DNA from 3 places in the Arthrobacter sp. SAFR-179 genome. Region 2 is predicted to be linked to each of the others. Evidence: riboswitches for the same ligand, from Rfam matches in the RefSeq annotation. Region 2 holds a riboswitch; each other region holds the start of a gene.

Region 1 (4,107 bases), 340 kb from region 2:
TCCGGCAACCCGGCAAAGGCTGCCCAGGAGCGCAAGGAAGCGGAAGCCCGCCGTGCCAACGCTGCGAAGGCACTGCCCACCGGCGCCGCCTTTGGCCAGCAGGGCGGCGACTTCGATCCGTCCCAGCTGAACCTTCCCAAGGGCTTTGACAAGTTCCTCGGCAAATAAGCACACCCGGCCCAACTAAGTAGCAGCAGATGTCGTTATGAAGGCTCATAACGACATCTGCTGCTACTTACATGGGATGTCAGCGCCGTGGAATAGGGTTGGGACATGTTCAAGCAGAGGGTAGTGTTCGTGCACGGCGCCGGGACTTTTGGCGCCGCTGCGTGGCCGCGCCAGCACGGCATGGCACTGTCCTATGACGCATTGTTCCTCCGCCGGCACGGCTTTGATGCCGTCGCGGAGCCACTGGAATCATCCTTCGCCGAGGACACCGCCATCATCCTGCGATCCCTTGCCGACGATGGCCGCGGGGCCGCCGGCGGCCATGTGGTGGCGCACGCCCAGGGCGCCATCGCGGCCATGATGGCCGCCGTTGAACGTCCGGACCTGGTCTTTTCGCTGACGCTCGTGGAGCCGGCCTGCCTCTCCCTGACGGCAGAGCTTCCGGCTACGGCGGCCCACATCAGCCTGATGCAGCCCCTTTTCGACGTCCGCCACCAACTCGGCGACGAAGACTTCCAGCGCGAATTCGTCCGGCGGGTCTTCGCCACGGACCTGCAGCAGCCCGCCACCGTGGAGGAAAAGAGGTCCGCCCGCAGGCTCCGGCTCCAGGCGCCCTCGTGGGAGGCGCCGCTGCACATCGTTCCCGGTGTGCCCACGCTGGTCCTGACCGGGGGGTGGGAGCCGCTTTACGAGGAAATTGCAGGCTACCTGCGGGAGACCGGCGCCCTGCACCGCGTCGCCGCGGGAGGGCACCGGCCGCACGACTCCACGGACGGGGACCGGGCCATCCGGCAGTTCATCAGCCAGGTCAGCCGGAGCCAGCCCGCCCGGGCCTCCTAGCCCTCAGCAGGAACGCGAAGCTCCGGCAGGTAGACCTTGCCGCCGGCCGCCAGGAACTCTTCGCTTTTCTCCCGCATCCCCGATGCGACGTTGGCCCGGGCCGCCTGCGCCTCCGCGGAGCCGAATTCGTCCCGGATGTCCTGGCTGATCCGCATGGAGCAGAACTTGGGCCCGCACATCGAGCAGAAGTGCGCTGTCTTGGCAGGTTCGGCCGGCAGGGTCTCGTCGTGGAACGCCTCCGCCGTCACCGGGTCCAGGGACAGCGCGAACTGGTCGCGCCAGCGGAATTCAAACCGCGCCTTGGACAAGGCGTCATCGCGTTCGCGCGCACCGGGGTGGCCCTTCGCCAGGTCCGCGGCGTGGGCTGCGATCTTGTAGGTGATCACGCCGGTCTTCACGTCGTCCTTGTTGGGCAGGCCCAGGTGTTCCTTCGGCGTGACGTAGCAGAGCATCGCGGTGCCGTACCGGGCAATTTCGGTGGCACCGATTGCGGAGGTGATGTGGTCATAGCCGGGGGCCACGTCCGTCACCAGCGGTCCGAGGGTGTAGAACGGCGCACCCTTGCACAGCTCCTGCTGGCGTTCGACGTTTTCCCGGACCAGGTGGAACGGAACGTGGCCGGGGCCCTCCACCATTACCTGTACGTCGTACTCCCATGCGCGCTGGGTGAGCTCGGCGAGCGTGTCCAGTTCCGCGAACTGGGCGGCGTCGTTGGCGTCCGCGGTGGAGCCGGGGCGCAGGCCGTCGCCCAGGGAGAAGGCAACGTCGTACTTCGCGAAAATTTCGCACAGCTCGTCAAAGTGCGTGTAGAGGAAGTTCTCCTGGTGGTGGGCCAGGCACCAGCCGGCCATGATGGAGCCGCCGCGCGAGACAATGCCCGTCACCCTGTCGGCCGTCAGCGGCACATAGCGAAGCAGAACCCCGGCGTGGATGGTCATGTAGTCCACGCCCTGTTCGCACTGTTCAATCACCGTGTCCCGGAAGATTTCCCAGGTCAGCGCGTTGGCCTCGCCGTTGACTTTTTCCAGGGCCTGGTAGATGGGAACGGTGCCGATCGGCACGGGGGAGTTGCGGATGATCCATTCCCGCGTGGTGTGGATATCGTCGCCGGTGGACAGGTCCATCACCGTATCCGCGCCCCACTGGGTGGCCCACTGCAGCTTGTCCACCTCCTCGGCGATGGAGCTCGTCACGGCCGAGTTTCCGATGTTGGCGTTGATCTTCACCAGGAAAGCCTTGCCGATGATCATCGGCTCGGACTCCGGATGGTTGATGTTGCTCGGGACGATGGCGCGGCCGGCAGCAAGTTCGCTCCGAACCAACTCCACGTCGCAGTTCTCGCGCAGCGCCACGAAACGCATCTCCTGCGTGATGATTCCCTGCCGGGCATAGTGCATCTGGGTCACCGTCCGGCCGTCGACGGCGCGGCGGGGCACCGGCTGCGCGCCCTTCCACTCCGCCGAGGCAGCACCCCGGCGGACGGCCGAGCGGCCGTCGTCGAGCAGGTTGCGTTCCCTGCCGCTGTAGGCCTCGGTGTCCCCGCGCGCCACGATCCATTCGGCGCGGAAGGGCTGCAGGCCGCGGACGGGGTCGCTTCCGGGCCCGGCAGTGCGGTAGGTCCGGAAAGGTGCGTTCTGCTGCCCGTTGGGTGACGGCTCCAGGGCAATCTCCGTCACCGGCACGCGGATTCCGGACGCGGCGTCGTCGATGAACGCCAATGAATGCGACGCCAGGGACTGCGTCACCTGTGGCAGGGAGTCGGCGCCGGACCTCCCGGCTGACGGCAGGTGGGCAGGGTTCAACTGGGTGTTTTGTGTACTCAAGGGAATACTCACTTCCTTCGCCGGCATTACCCGGACAGGTTCAACGGTCGCAGGCTGCGTCAGCCCGATCTCAGCCCCTGCAAGGGCACCCGTGTGGTCAGGAAAGAAGCTACCACAGGGGCGCGGAAGAGCCTTGTCACATTTGCGGGTGCTAGCCTGTCCGGGCATCGAAAGGAAGCCCGATGGCAGAGATCATTCACTTTCGCGGACCTGTCCTGACCGCACCGGACCGGGTCCGTCATGGACTTTGGTCGGTGGACGGCAAGCTCACGTTCAACCGGCCTGGTGCCGCTCCTGGGCGGGTGCTCGACGGCTGGGTGCTGCCGGGGTTCGCTGACGCCCACTGCCACATCGGACTGGGTCCCGCCGGTCCGGTGGAACCCGCAATGGCCCGGGACCAGGCGCTGGCCGACCTCGACGCCGGAACCCTGCTGGCCCGCGACGCCGGTTCACCTGCCGATACCCGCTGGATGCAGGGCGGCCGGGACTTCCCGGTGTTGATCCGGGCTGGAAGGCACGTGGCCCGCACGCGCCGCTACCTGCGCGGCTTCGCGGAGGAGGTCGAGCCCGAGGGGCTTGTGGAGGCCGTGCGGAAGCAGGCGCGCGACGGCGACGGCTGGGTCAAGCTGGTGGGGGACTGGATCGACCGGAGCGCCGGTGACCTCGCGCCGTCCTTTCCTGCCGGCGTCGTGCGTGACGCTGTCCGGGCTGCCCATGACGAAGGTGCCCGGGTCACGGCGCATTGCTTCGCCGAGGACACGCTGGACCAGATGCTGGACGCCGGCATCGACTGCATCGAGCACGCCACCGGGCTGCTGCCCCGGCACCTGCCCCGGTTCGCGGAGCAGGATGTGCCGATCGTCCCCACCCTCATCAACATCGCCACCTTCCCCGGGATCGCTGCCCAGGCAGAGGCCAAGTTCCCGCGCTACGCGGCCCACATGCGCTCCCTCTGGGAGCGCCGGCTGGAACGGGTGGCCGAAGCCCACGCCGCCGGGGTGCGCATCTTTGCCGGCACGGATGCCGGCAGCGTGATCCGCCACGGCAGGATCGCCGACGAGATCCTCGCCCTGCACGGCGCGGGCCTGCCCATGGAGGCGGCCCTGGATGCTGCCTGCTGGGCAGCCCGCACCTGGCTGGGAGCGGACAACCTGGCCGAAGGTGCGCGGGCCGACGTTGTGGTATGCCGTGAGGATCCGCGGGCGGTCCCGGAAACCATCACGGCCCTGGAACATGTGGTGCTGGGCGGCCGCATCATCAGGTGAGCAGAATGAGC
Region 2 (4,107 bases):
CCGTCCCAGGGCCTGCCCAGCACCTCGGTCTGCAGGCGGAAGTGCCGCAGGGACCGTTCGTCCGGGGCGGGCATGGTGCGCAGGATTCCCACCTTGCCCTCCAGCATGAGCTGCGCGGCCGCCATCCCGGTCATCAGCGATATCTGCGCGTTCCAGTCCTCCACGGGAAGCTGCGGGACGGCGTCAATGCGGTAGCCGCCATCGGGCAGCTGGACAATTTCCTGCTCGGGCATGTTGAGGCTTGCCCCTCCACGTTCCCTTTCCAGGGCTACCCGTTTCAGGCCCACCTCGCGGAGCAGCCGCAGCACCGTTGATGCAGTCCCGGCGTCGAGGTCTGCCTGCGCGCCCTTGTAGCTGAGCTTGTCGCGGCTGCGGACCCGCGCCCTCCTGACACCCACCGACAAAACGGACGCATCGCCGTCGAGCGTGAAGTCCCATACGAACGCTGAACAGTCCTGCCCCGGCAGCAGGCTCCCTGCCCCCTCGCTGATGACTTCCGGATGCAGCGGAATCCTGCCGTCCGGAGCGTAGAACGTCTGGCCCCGGCGACGGGTCTCGGCGTCCAGGGGCCCTCCCGGGGCAACAAACGCCGGGACGTCGGCGATCGCGTACAGCACCCGGTAGCCGTTCCCGTCCGGTTCGATGAACACCGCCTGGTCAAGGTCCGTGGACGATGCCGGATCGATGGTCACGAACTCCACGGCGGTCAGGTCATAGGACGGCAGCTTCAGGGCAGCCACGGCGGCCCGGGCATCGGCTACTGCGTCAGCGGGGTAGGGCCCCGGCAGTTCGAGTTCGGTCCGCAGCAGGCCCAACGCCTCTTCCAAGGCGTTCCTGTGGTCATGGACGTTGGGGGCCAGCCGATGATGTGACACAAAAATCAGCGTAGCTCCAAGTCCACGGATATGGCATCAGGCGCCGGCGGCGTCCAGCGCGTCGAGGAGTGAAGCAGCCGCGGCCGCGGGGTCGGGAGCCTCAGTGATGGCGCGGACCACCACGATCCTGCGGGCACCGGCTTCCGCCACCTGCCGGACGTTTCCGTGGTCGATGCCGCCAATGGCAAACCAGGGCACCGGATCTGCCACCTTTCCTGAGGCGTCCGCGGCGTACTTCACCAGGTCTGGTCCGACGGCTGCCCTGCCGGGTTTGGTGGGGGTGGCCCAGACCGGACCCACGCAGAAATAGTCCAGGCCGGCCGGACCGGCAGCTGCTGCCAGCGCGGCGTCCACCTGCCCCGTTGTGTGGCTGGAGAGCCCGATTGCGGCATTTCCATTGACCAACGTACGTGCTGCGGGCAAGGGAAGGTCCTTTTGGCCGATGTGGAACACCGGCGCCCCGGAGAGGACGGCGATGTCCGCACGGTCATTGACAGCCCACAGCCTGCCGTGCCGTACCGCCGTCTCCTTCAGCACCGCCAGGAGGTCCAGTTCCTCGGCAGCCTCGATGGCTTTGTCGCGCAGCTGGATGATGTCCACGCCGCCGGCGAACGCGGCGTCAACGAACTCCGCAAAGTCGCCGCGGTCCCGGCGCGCATCGGTGCAGAGGTACAGGCGGGCCGCCTTGAGGGCGTCGCTGTCCCGTGAATTGACAACTTCGGTGGCGGGAGCGCGGTGGCCGGCGGGGAAGGATGGGGTGGACACATTCATGCGTGCAAGCCTAGTTCCTCTAAACTGGGCTGGTACTGCGGGAGCCCGCGGCAGCTGTCACAAAGCGCCGGGCTGAGAGGGCGTCAGAGCCGACCGCTTGACCTGATCCGGGTAATGCCGGCGTAGGGAAGGAATCCATATGCGCACCCCTTTCAACCATCCCGGGTCCGCCGACGCCTCCAGCTCCTCCACGGTCCGGGCCGATGTTGCGGTCATCGGCGGGGGAGTGGTGGGGCACGGAATCGCCTGGGAGGCGCAGCGTTCCGGACGCTCGGTGGTCCTCATCGACCACGCACCGGGCACCGGCGCCAGCTGGGCGGCCGCCGGCATGCTGGCCCCCGTCAGCGAACTGCACTACCAGGAGGAAGACCTCCTGGAACTGATGCTGGACGCATCATCGCGCTGGCCGGGGTTCGCCGCCGCCCTGGACAGTGCCACGGGCGCGGATTCCGGATACCTCACGACGGCGACACTCGCGGTGGGTGCCGACGCAGCCGACCGCCGGGCACTCATGGATTTGCGTTTGGTCCAGCAGGACAACGGGCTGGAGGTGGAGCCCCTCACCGTGCGCGAAGCCCGGAAGCGCGAGCCGCTGCTCAGCCCGGCCATTGCCTGCGCCCTGGACACCCCGGCAGACCACCAGGTGGACCCGCGGCGCCTGGTGGCAGCCCTGCGCCTGGCCCTGGCCGGCGCGGCGCAGGAGTTGCCGGAACTGGCCGTTGCCGGGGCAGTCGATGGTTACGCCGTTCCGGACCGGGCAGCCCGGCTGTTGTGGGACGGCGGAGCTGTTGCCGGCGTCCGCCTTGCGGGCGGCGGCACGGTGCTGGCAACGGAGACGGTGGTGGCCAACGGGCTGCAGGCGGGGGCGCTTGACGGCCTGCCGGACGGCCTCGAGCTGCCGTTGCGGCCCGTGCACGGGGACATCCTCCGCCTTGCCGTTCCCCGCCACCTTCAGCCCCTGGTCACGTCAACGGTCCGCGGGCTGGTCCACGGCGTGCCGGTGTATATCGTCCCGCGGCAGGACGGGACGGTGGTGATTGGAGCCACCCAGCGCGAGGATGCCCTGTCCGGCGCCGTCAGTGCCGGAGGCGTATACCAGCTGCTGCGGGACGCGCAGGCGCTGGTGCCCGCCGTCGCCGAACTTGAACTCCTGGAATCCACCGCCCGTGCCCGGCCCGGAACCCCTGACAACGCACCGCTCCTGGGCCGGGTGCCGGTGCCTGGGGCCTCCGTGGGCGGACAAGCCGGGCATGTCCCGGGGCTCATCATTGCCACCGGATTCTTCCGGCACGGCGTCCTGCTCACCCCCGCCGCAGCGGCCATCTGCAGGGAGCTGCTGGACGGAAAGTCCGATCCCCGCTGGGCACCCTTCAGCCCGGACCGGTTCTCCAGGCCGGCCACAGCAGCAACAAGCCCCTTCATCAAGGAGACAGCGTGAACATCACCCTTAACGGAAACCCGCACACGGTTGCCGACGGCGCCTCCATCACCACGCTGGTCAGCCAGGTCACCGGACGCCCGCTGGCTGACAACGGGCAGGCGACCGACGGCGAGAAGCTGGGGGTCGCCGTCGCGCACAACGCACAGGTGGTGCCGCGCAGCCAATGGTTCGCCACCGCGCTCGCCGAGGGTGACGACATCGAACTTGTCACAGCAGTACAGGGAGGCTGACACCATGACCGAAACCAGCACCATCAACCCCGCAGGAAGCCCCGGGACCGGCGACGCCCTGGTGATCGACGGCGTCGCCCTCGGATCCAGGCTCATCATGGGCACCGGGGGAGCGCCCAGCCTCGACGGCCTGGGCGCAGCGCTCCTGGCTTCCGGCACCGCGCTGACCACCGTGGCCATGCGGCGCTACTCCACCGCGGAAACCGGATCACTGTTCCAGCTGCTGGTGGACCACGGGATCCGGGTCCTGCCCAACACCGCCGGCTGCTTCACCGCCCGGGACGCGGTCCTCACCGCAGAACTTGCCCGCGAGGCACTGGAGACCGACTGGGTCAAACTCGAGGTCATCGCGGACGAACAAACCCTCCTCCCGGACGCCGTGGAACTCGTCGAGGCCACCGAGCAGCTGGTCAACCGCGGCTTCAAGGTCTTTGCCTACACCAATGACGATCCCGTGCTGGCGCTGCGGCTGGAGAACCTTGGCGCCACCGCCGTCATGCCGCTGGGCGCCCCGATCGGCACCGGCCTGGGGATCCTGAACCCGCACAACATCGAGCTCATTGTTTCCCGGGCCACCGTGCCTGTGGTCCTGGACGCCGGCATCGGCACGGCGTCCGACGCCGCCCTTGCCATGGAGTTGGGCTGCGATGCCGTGCTGCTGGCCACGGCTGTCACCCGGGCGCAGAACCCGACGCTCATGGGCGAGGCCTTCAAGCACGCAGTGATTTCCGGCCGGATGGCCCGGGCGGCCGGGCGCATCCCGCGCAGGGAGCACGCCCTGGCATCGTCG
Region 3 (4,107 bases), on a different contig from region 2:
CGATGCGAGGGAGACTGCGGGGACGGCATCAACGTAGGCGCCGTAGCTGTCGTCGAGGCCCAGGCCACGCATGGTCCGTGCGAACAGCGCGCTGTGCATCCGCTCGGGGCGGCCGCCGCCGTATTCGTCCGTCTGGATTTCCACGAGTGCGGCTTTGGGCCGTCCACTGAGGCGCGGGATGGCCCATGTGTGGGGATCGGCTTCCTTCAGCTGGTACACGGATTTGTGGACCAGGAATTCCTTGAGCTGCCCCAGGTCTGCCTTCCTGGCCACGTACCGGGAGACGCTGGGGCCGGTGTCCTTGCCGGCGAGGCCGAACAGGACATCGGCTACCTGGTCGCTGGTCATGGCACCGCCGGCGGGCAGTTCGAGGTCCCCGGCGGCCTGCTGTGCGGCGGCGCGAAGGTCCGCCTCAAACGGTTCCTCGAGCAGCCGCCGGACCCTGATCAGCCCCGGCTCCCACTCCCAGTGGTCGGAGACGCCGTCCAGCCCCGAGTAATGGAGCTCGTAGAGGCAGAAGAGGGCCAACTGGATGTCCTCGTCGCCAATGATGTCAGCGGTGGCAGCCACCTGCCGTGCGGCCAGGCGGTACAGGGCGTCCAGTTCTGTCCCGGCGGAGTCCGGAGCCTGCGCCAGGACCGTGAACAGGGCGCTGCTGAGGGGGCCTCTGGTTTCCGGGATTCTCATGGTGCTCCTTGGTCTGCCGCGCTGGTGACGGGAACGAACGCGGGACCGCCCATGGTGAGTTCCATGCCCTGTCCTCCTCGAAACCCGGGGGACAATATAGTAAGCATGATTACTAATAAAAGCTAAGCAGGCTTTGTATATAGGGGTTTTGCTGGGTCCCCCCGTACCCAGCTGCGGACAGTGTTCAGCCAGGCAGTGGTCAGTCAGACAGGGCCGACCCCAGTATGTCGCGCAGCGCCTCCACCACCAGGTCATGGTCCTGCAGCTGCGGCAATCCGGAGACGGTGACCGTGGCCACGGCACCCACGCCGGTGACGTAGATGGGAAATGAGCCGCCGTGGGCTGCATACCGGGACTGGTCGAACCAGGCGTTGTCCTCGATCCTGCCCCCGCCCAGCCGGCCCCGCAGTCCCACCAAAAGTGACGGCACCTCGTACCGGGCGGCAGTGCTCTGCTTGGCCCGGATCCAGTGCCCGTTGTCAGGAGTGGCGCCGGGAAGCGCGACGTGGAACAGTACCTGCTCGCCCTTAGTGATATCGATGGCGATGGGAAGCGACCGCTCCTTGCCCAGTTCCACCAGAAGCAGCCCAAGGTTCAGTGCGTCATCCGGCGAAAAGCCGGGGAAGTGGAGCTCCCGGACCTCCGCCTCGACCCGGGCAACCAGGGCCTCGAGCGACCCCTCGGGCTGGGCGTCGGGGGAATCGGGATCGAACCCGGTCACATCCGGTGGAATGGCGCTCATGGCCTTCAATCTACCCCCGCCCGGTGTAAACTTGACCACGCCCGGAAGGGCAATCAAAAGCCTTACCCAACAAAAAGCAACACTACAAACGACAGGGGAGCGCCGCCGTCGGGCATCCTGGCATCCGCCGGGCACCGCAGGTGGGCGCTGAGAGTGCGGACAGCCGCAGACCCTCGAACCTGATCCGGTTAGTACCGGCGCAAGGGAGTCGAGTTCTCGAAGTGTCGCGGCTGCACGGCAACGGGCCGTCAGCCGGGTCCACTTTCCCCTCCTGTTTCCCAGGAGGATTCCAATGAGCACTGCAGCAATCAAGAAGACCACCAGTAAGTCCTGGCGCGTCGTGGACATCGTCGTCGCCGCGCTGGTGGCCATCGCCGGCGGCGTTATTTTCTGGGCGTGGTCGCAAGGGGCGGCGGCAGTATCCGTGCCGATGAACGCCGCCTACCCGCCCCTGACCGGCATCATTGCCGGCGGATGGATGATCCCGGGCGTGCTGGGCATGCTGATCATCCGCAAGCCGGGCGCCGCACTGTTCTGCGAGACCGTGGCCGCCACCGGGGAACTGCTCATGGGCTCCCAGTACGGCGCCTCGGTCCTCTTCTCCGGCTTCGTCCAGGGCCTGGGCGCGGAAATCATCTTTGCCATCTTCGTCTACCGCAAGTTCAACCTGCCCGTGTCCCTGCTGGCAGGTGCGGCAGCAGGTCTCTTCTGCGGCCTGAATGACTCCTTTGCGCCGTGGGGCTGGAACATCGCGTACTCCGGCGGCGACAAGCTGGCCTATATCGTCTTCTGCATGATTTCCGGAGCAGTCATTGCCGGCGCCCTGTCCTGGGTGGCCACCCGCGGCCTGGCGCGGACGGGAGTCCTGAGCTCCTTCGCCTCGCGCAAGGCTGCCACGGAGCCTGTCTTCTCCTGATGGCAATGGCCCAGGCCACGGCGGTCCGCCCTGCCGCTGTCACCGCCCGCGGGTGGGGATGGCGGCACGCCGGCAGGGCAAAGCCCGCCGTCCACGCCCTTGACCTGGACATCAGCCCGGGGGAGCGGGTGCTCCTGCTCGGCCCCTCGGGCGCCGGCAAGTCCACCCTCCTTCATGCGCTGGCAGGGGTGCTGGGGGACATCAACGACGACGGCGGCGAGGCAGGGGACGCCGACGAGTCAGGTTCGCTCCTGGTTGACGGCGCCGTGCCCCGGACCCAGCGCGGGTGCGCCGGGCTCATGCAGCAGGACCCCGAGACGCAGGTGGTCCTGTCGCGGTTGGGGGACGACGCCGCCTTCGGTGCCGAGAACCTTGCGGTGCCGCGGGAGGAAATCTGGGCGCGGGTGCACGAGGCGCTTGCCGACGTCGGACTGTCCCACCTCCCGCTGGACCACCCGACGTCGGCCCTGTCCGGCGGGCAAAAGCAGCGCCTGGCGCTGGCCGGCATCCTGGCCATGCGCCCGGGCCTGATCCTGCTGGATGAGCCGACCGCCAACCTGGATCCCGCCGGCGTGCTGGAGGTCCGCGACGCCGTGGCGCGCTGCCTAAACAAGACAGGGGCCACCCTGGTGGTGGTGGAGCACCGGGTTTCGGTGTGGAAGGACCTGGTGGACCGGATCGTGGTCCTGCAGCCGGGTTCCGGCACCAATCCTGCCGTGCTCCTGGATGGCCCGCCGGACCGGGTGCTCACGGAGGCCCGTGCCATGCTCGCCGCAGCCGGTGTGTGGGTGCCCGGCTACGTGCCGGCAACCCGCGCCCGCGCCGTTGTCCCGGCGCCCGGCACGGGGAACCTGCTGCTGGCCGCCGAACAGCTGGGTGTCTCCCGCGAACGTCCCCGCCGCCAAGGCTTCCGGAAGATTCCGCCGGTACCGGTCCAGGAAGGCCTGTCCGCGCAGGTCCGCGCCGGGCAGGCCCTCGCCGTCACAGGCCCCAACGGTGCCGGCAAGTCCACTTTCGCGCTCACCCTGGCCGGGCTGCTGGAGCCGGTCTCCGGAAAGGTGTCCGCCACCCTGGACCTCAGCCGCGGGGCGGGCATCGACCCATACCGCTGGAAGGCCGACCAGTTGATTTCGCGCGTGGGGACGGTGTTCCAGGAGCCGGAGCACCAGTTCGTGACCGGCAAGGTATTGGATGAGCTGCTGTTCGGCCCCCGGCACCTGGGCCACGGCGAGGACCGGGTGGACGAACTGCTGGAGCGGCTGCGGCTCACCCACCTGGTGGACGCGAACCCCTATACGCTCTCCGGCGGCGAGAAGCGGCGGCTGTCCGTAGCCACCGTCCTTGCCGCCAGCCCGCAGGTGCTGGTCCTGGACGAGCCCACGTTCGGGCAGGACGCCAACACGTGGGCCGAGCTGGCCTCGTTCCTGTCCGAACTCCTGGACGCCGGCACCGCGGTGGTCTCCGTGACCCATGACGCCGAATTCACGGAAGCATTGGGCGGGACCGAACTGCGAATGGCTGCGGCGGAAGCGGTGGCACCATGAGGCAGCAACTCACCCTGACCGGCAACCATGCCCTCCTGGCCCGCGCCAACCCACTGAGTAAGTTCGCGGCCGTCCTGCTCATCACCGCGGTCCTGGCGCTGTCCATCGACTGGGTGTCGGCATCCGTGGCCCTGGTTTTCGAGCTGCTGCTGTTTCCACTGGCCGGGCTCACCCTGTCCCTGCTGTGGCAGCGCGGGTGGCCGCTGATCATCGCCGCC

The links. A riboswitch is a leader RNA that binds a small molecule or an ion and turns the genes downstream of it on or off. The one in region 2 is predicted to bind thiamine pyrophosphate.
Region 1: another riboswitch for thiamine pyrophosphate. It lies ahead of thiC (phosphomethylpyrimidine synthase ThiC); the one in region 2 lies ahead of thiO (glycine oxidase ThiO).
Region 3: another riboswitch for thiamine pyrophosphate. It lies ahead of ACR65K_RS10525 (ECF transporter S component); the one in region 2 lies ahead of thiO (glycine oxidase ThiO).

What each region holds. Positions count from the first base shown of each region.
Region 1 covers NZ_JBPFDM010000001.1:892,580-896,686, forward strand. The annotation lists gene ffh (signal recognition particle protein) at 1-168, shown strand, start outside; gene ACR65K_RS04275 (alpha/beta fold hydrolase) at 274-1,008, shown strand; gene thiC (phosphomethylpyrimidine synthase ThiC) at 1,005-2,831, opposite strand; TPP riboswitch at 2,827-2,934, opposite strand; gene ACR65K_RS04285 (amidohydrolase family protein) at 3,014-4,096, shown strand.
Region 2 covers NZ_JBPFDM010000001.1:557,512-561,618, forward strand. The annotation lists gene ACR65K_RS02795 (RNB domain-containing ribonuclease) at 1-875, opposite strand, end outside; gene thiE (thiamine phosphate synthase) at 912-1,646, opposite strand; TPP riboswitch at 1,674-1,792, shown strand; gene thiO (glycine oxidase ThiO) at 1,786-3,084, shown strand; gene thiS (sulfur carrier protein ThiS) at 3,081-3,317, shown strand; gene ACR65K_RS02815 (thiazole synthase) at 3,322-4,107, shown strand, end outside.
Region 3 covers NZ_JBPFDM010000005.1:76,973-81,079, forward strand. The annotation lists gene ACR65K_RS10515 (iron-containing redox enzyme family protein) at 1-687, opposite strand, end outside; gene ACR65K_RS10520 (heme-degrading domain-containing protein) at 887-1,429, opposite strand; TPP riboswitch at 1,513-1,653, shown strand; gene ACR65K_RS10525 (ECF transporter S component) at 1,722-2,345, shown strand; gene ACR65K_RS10530 (ABC transporter ATP-binding protein) at 2,351-3,889, shown strand; gene ACR65K_RS10535 (energy-coupling factor transporter transmembrane component T family protein) at 3,886-4,107, shown strand, end outside.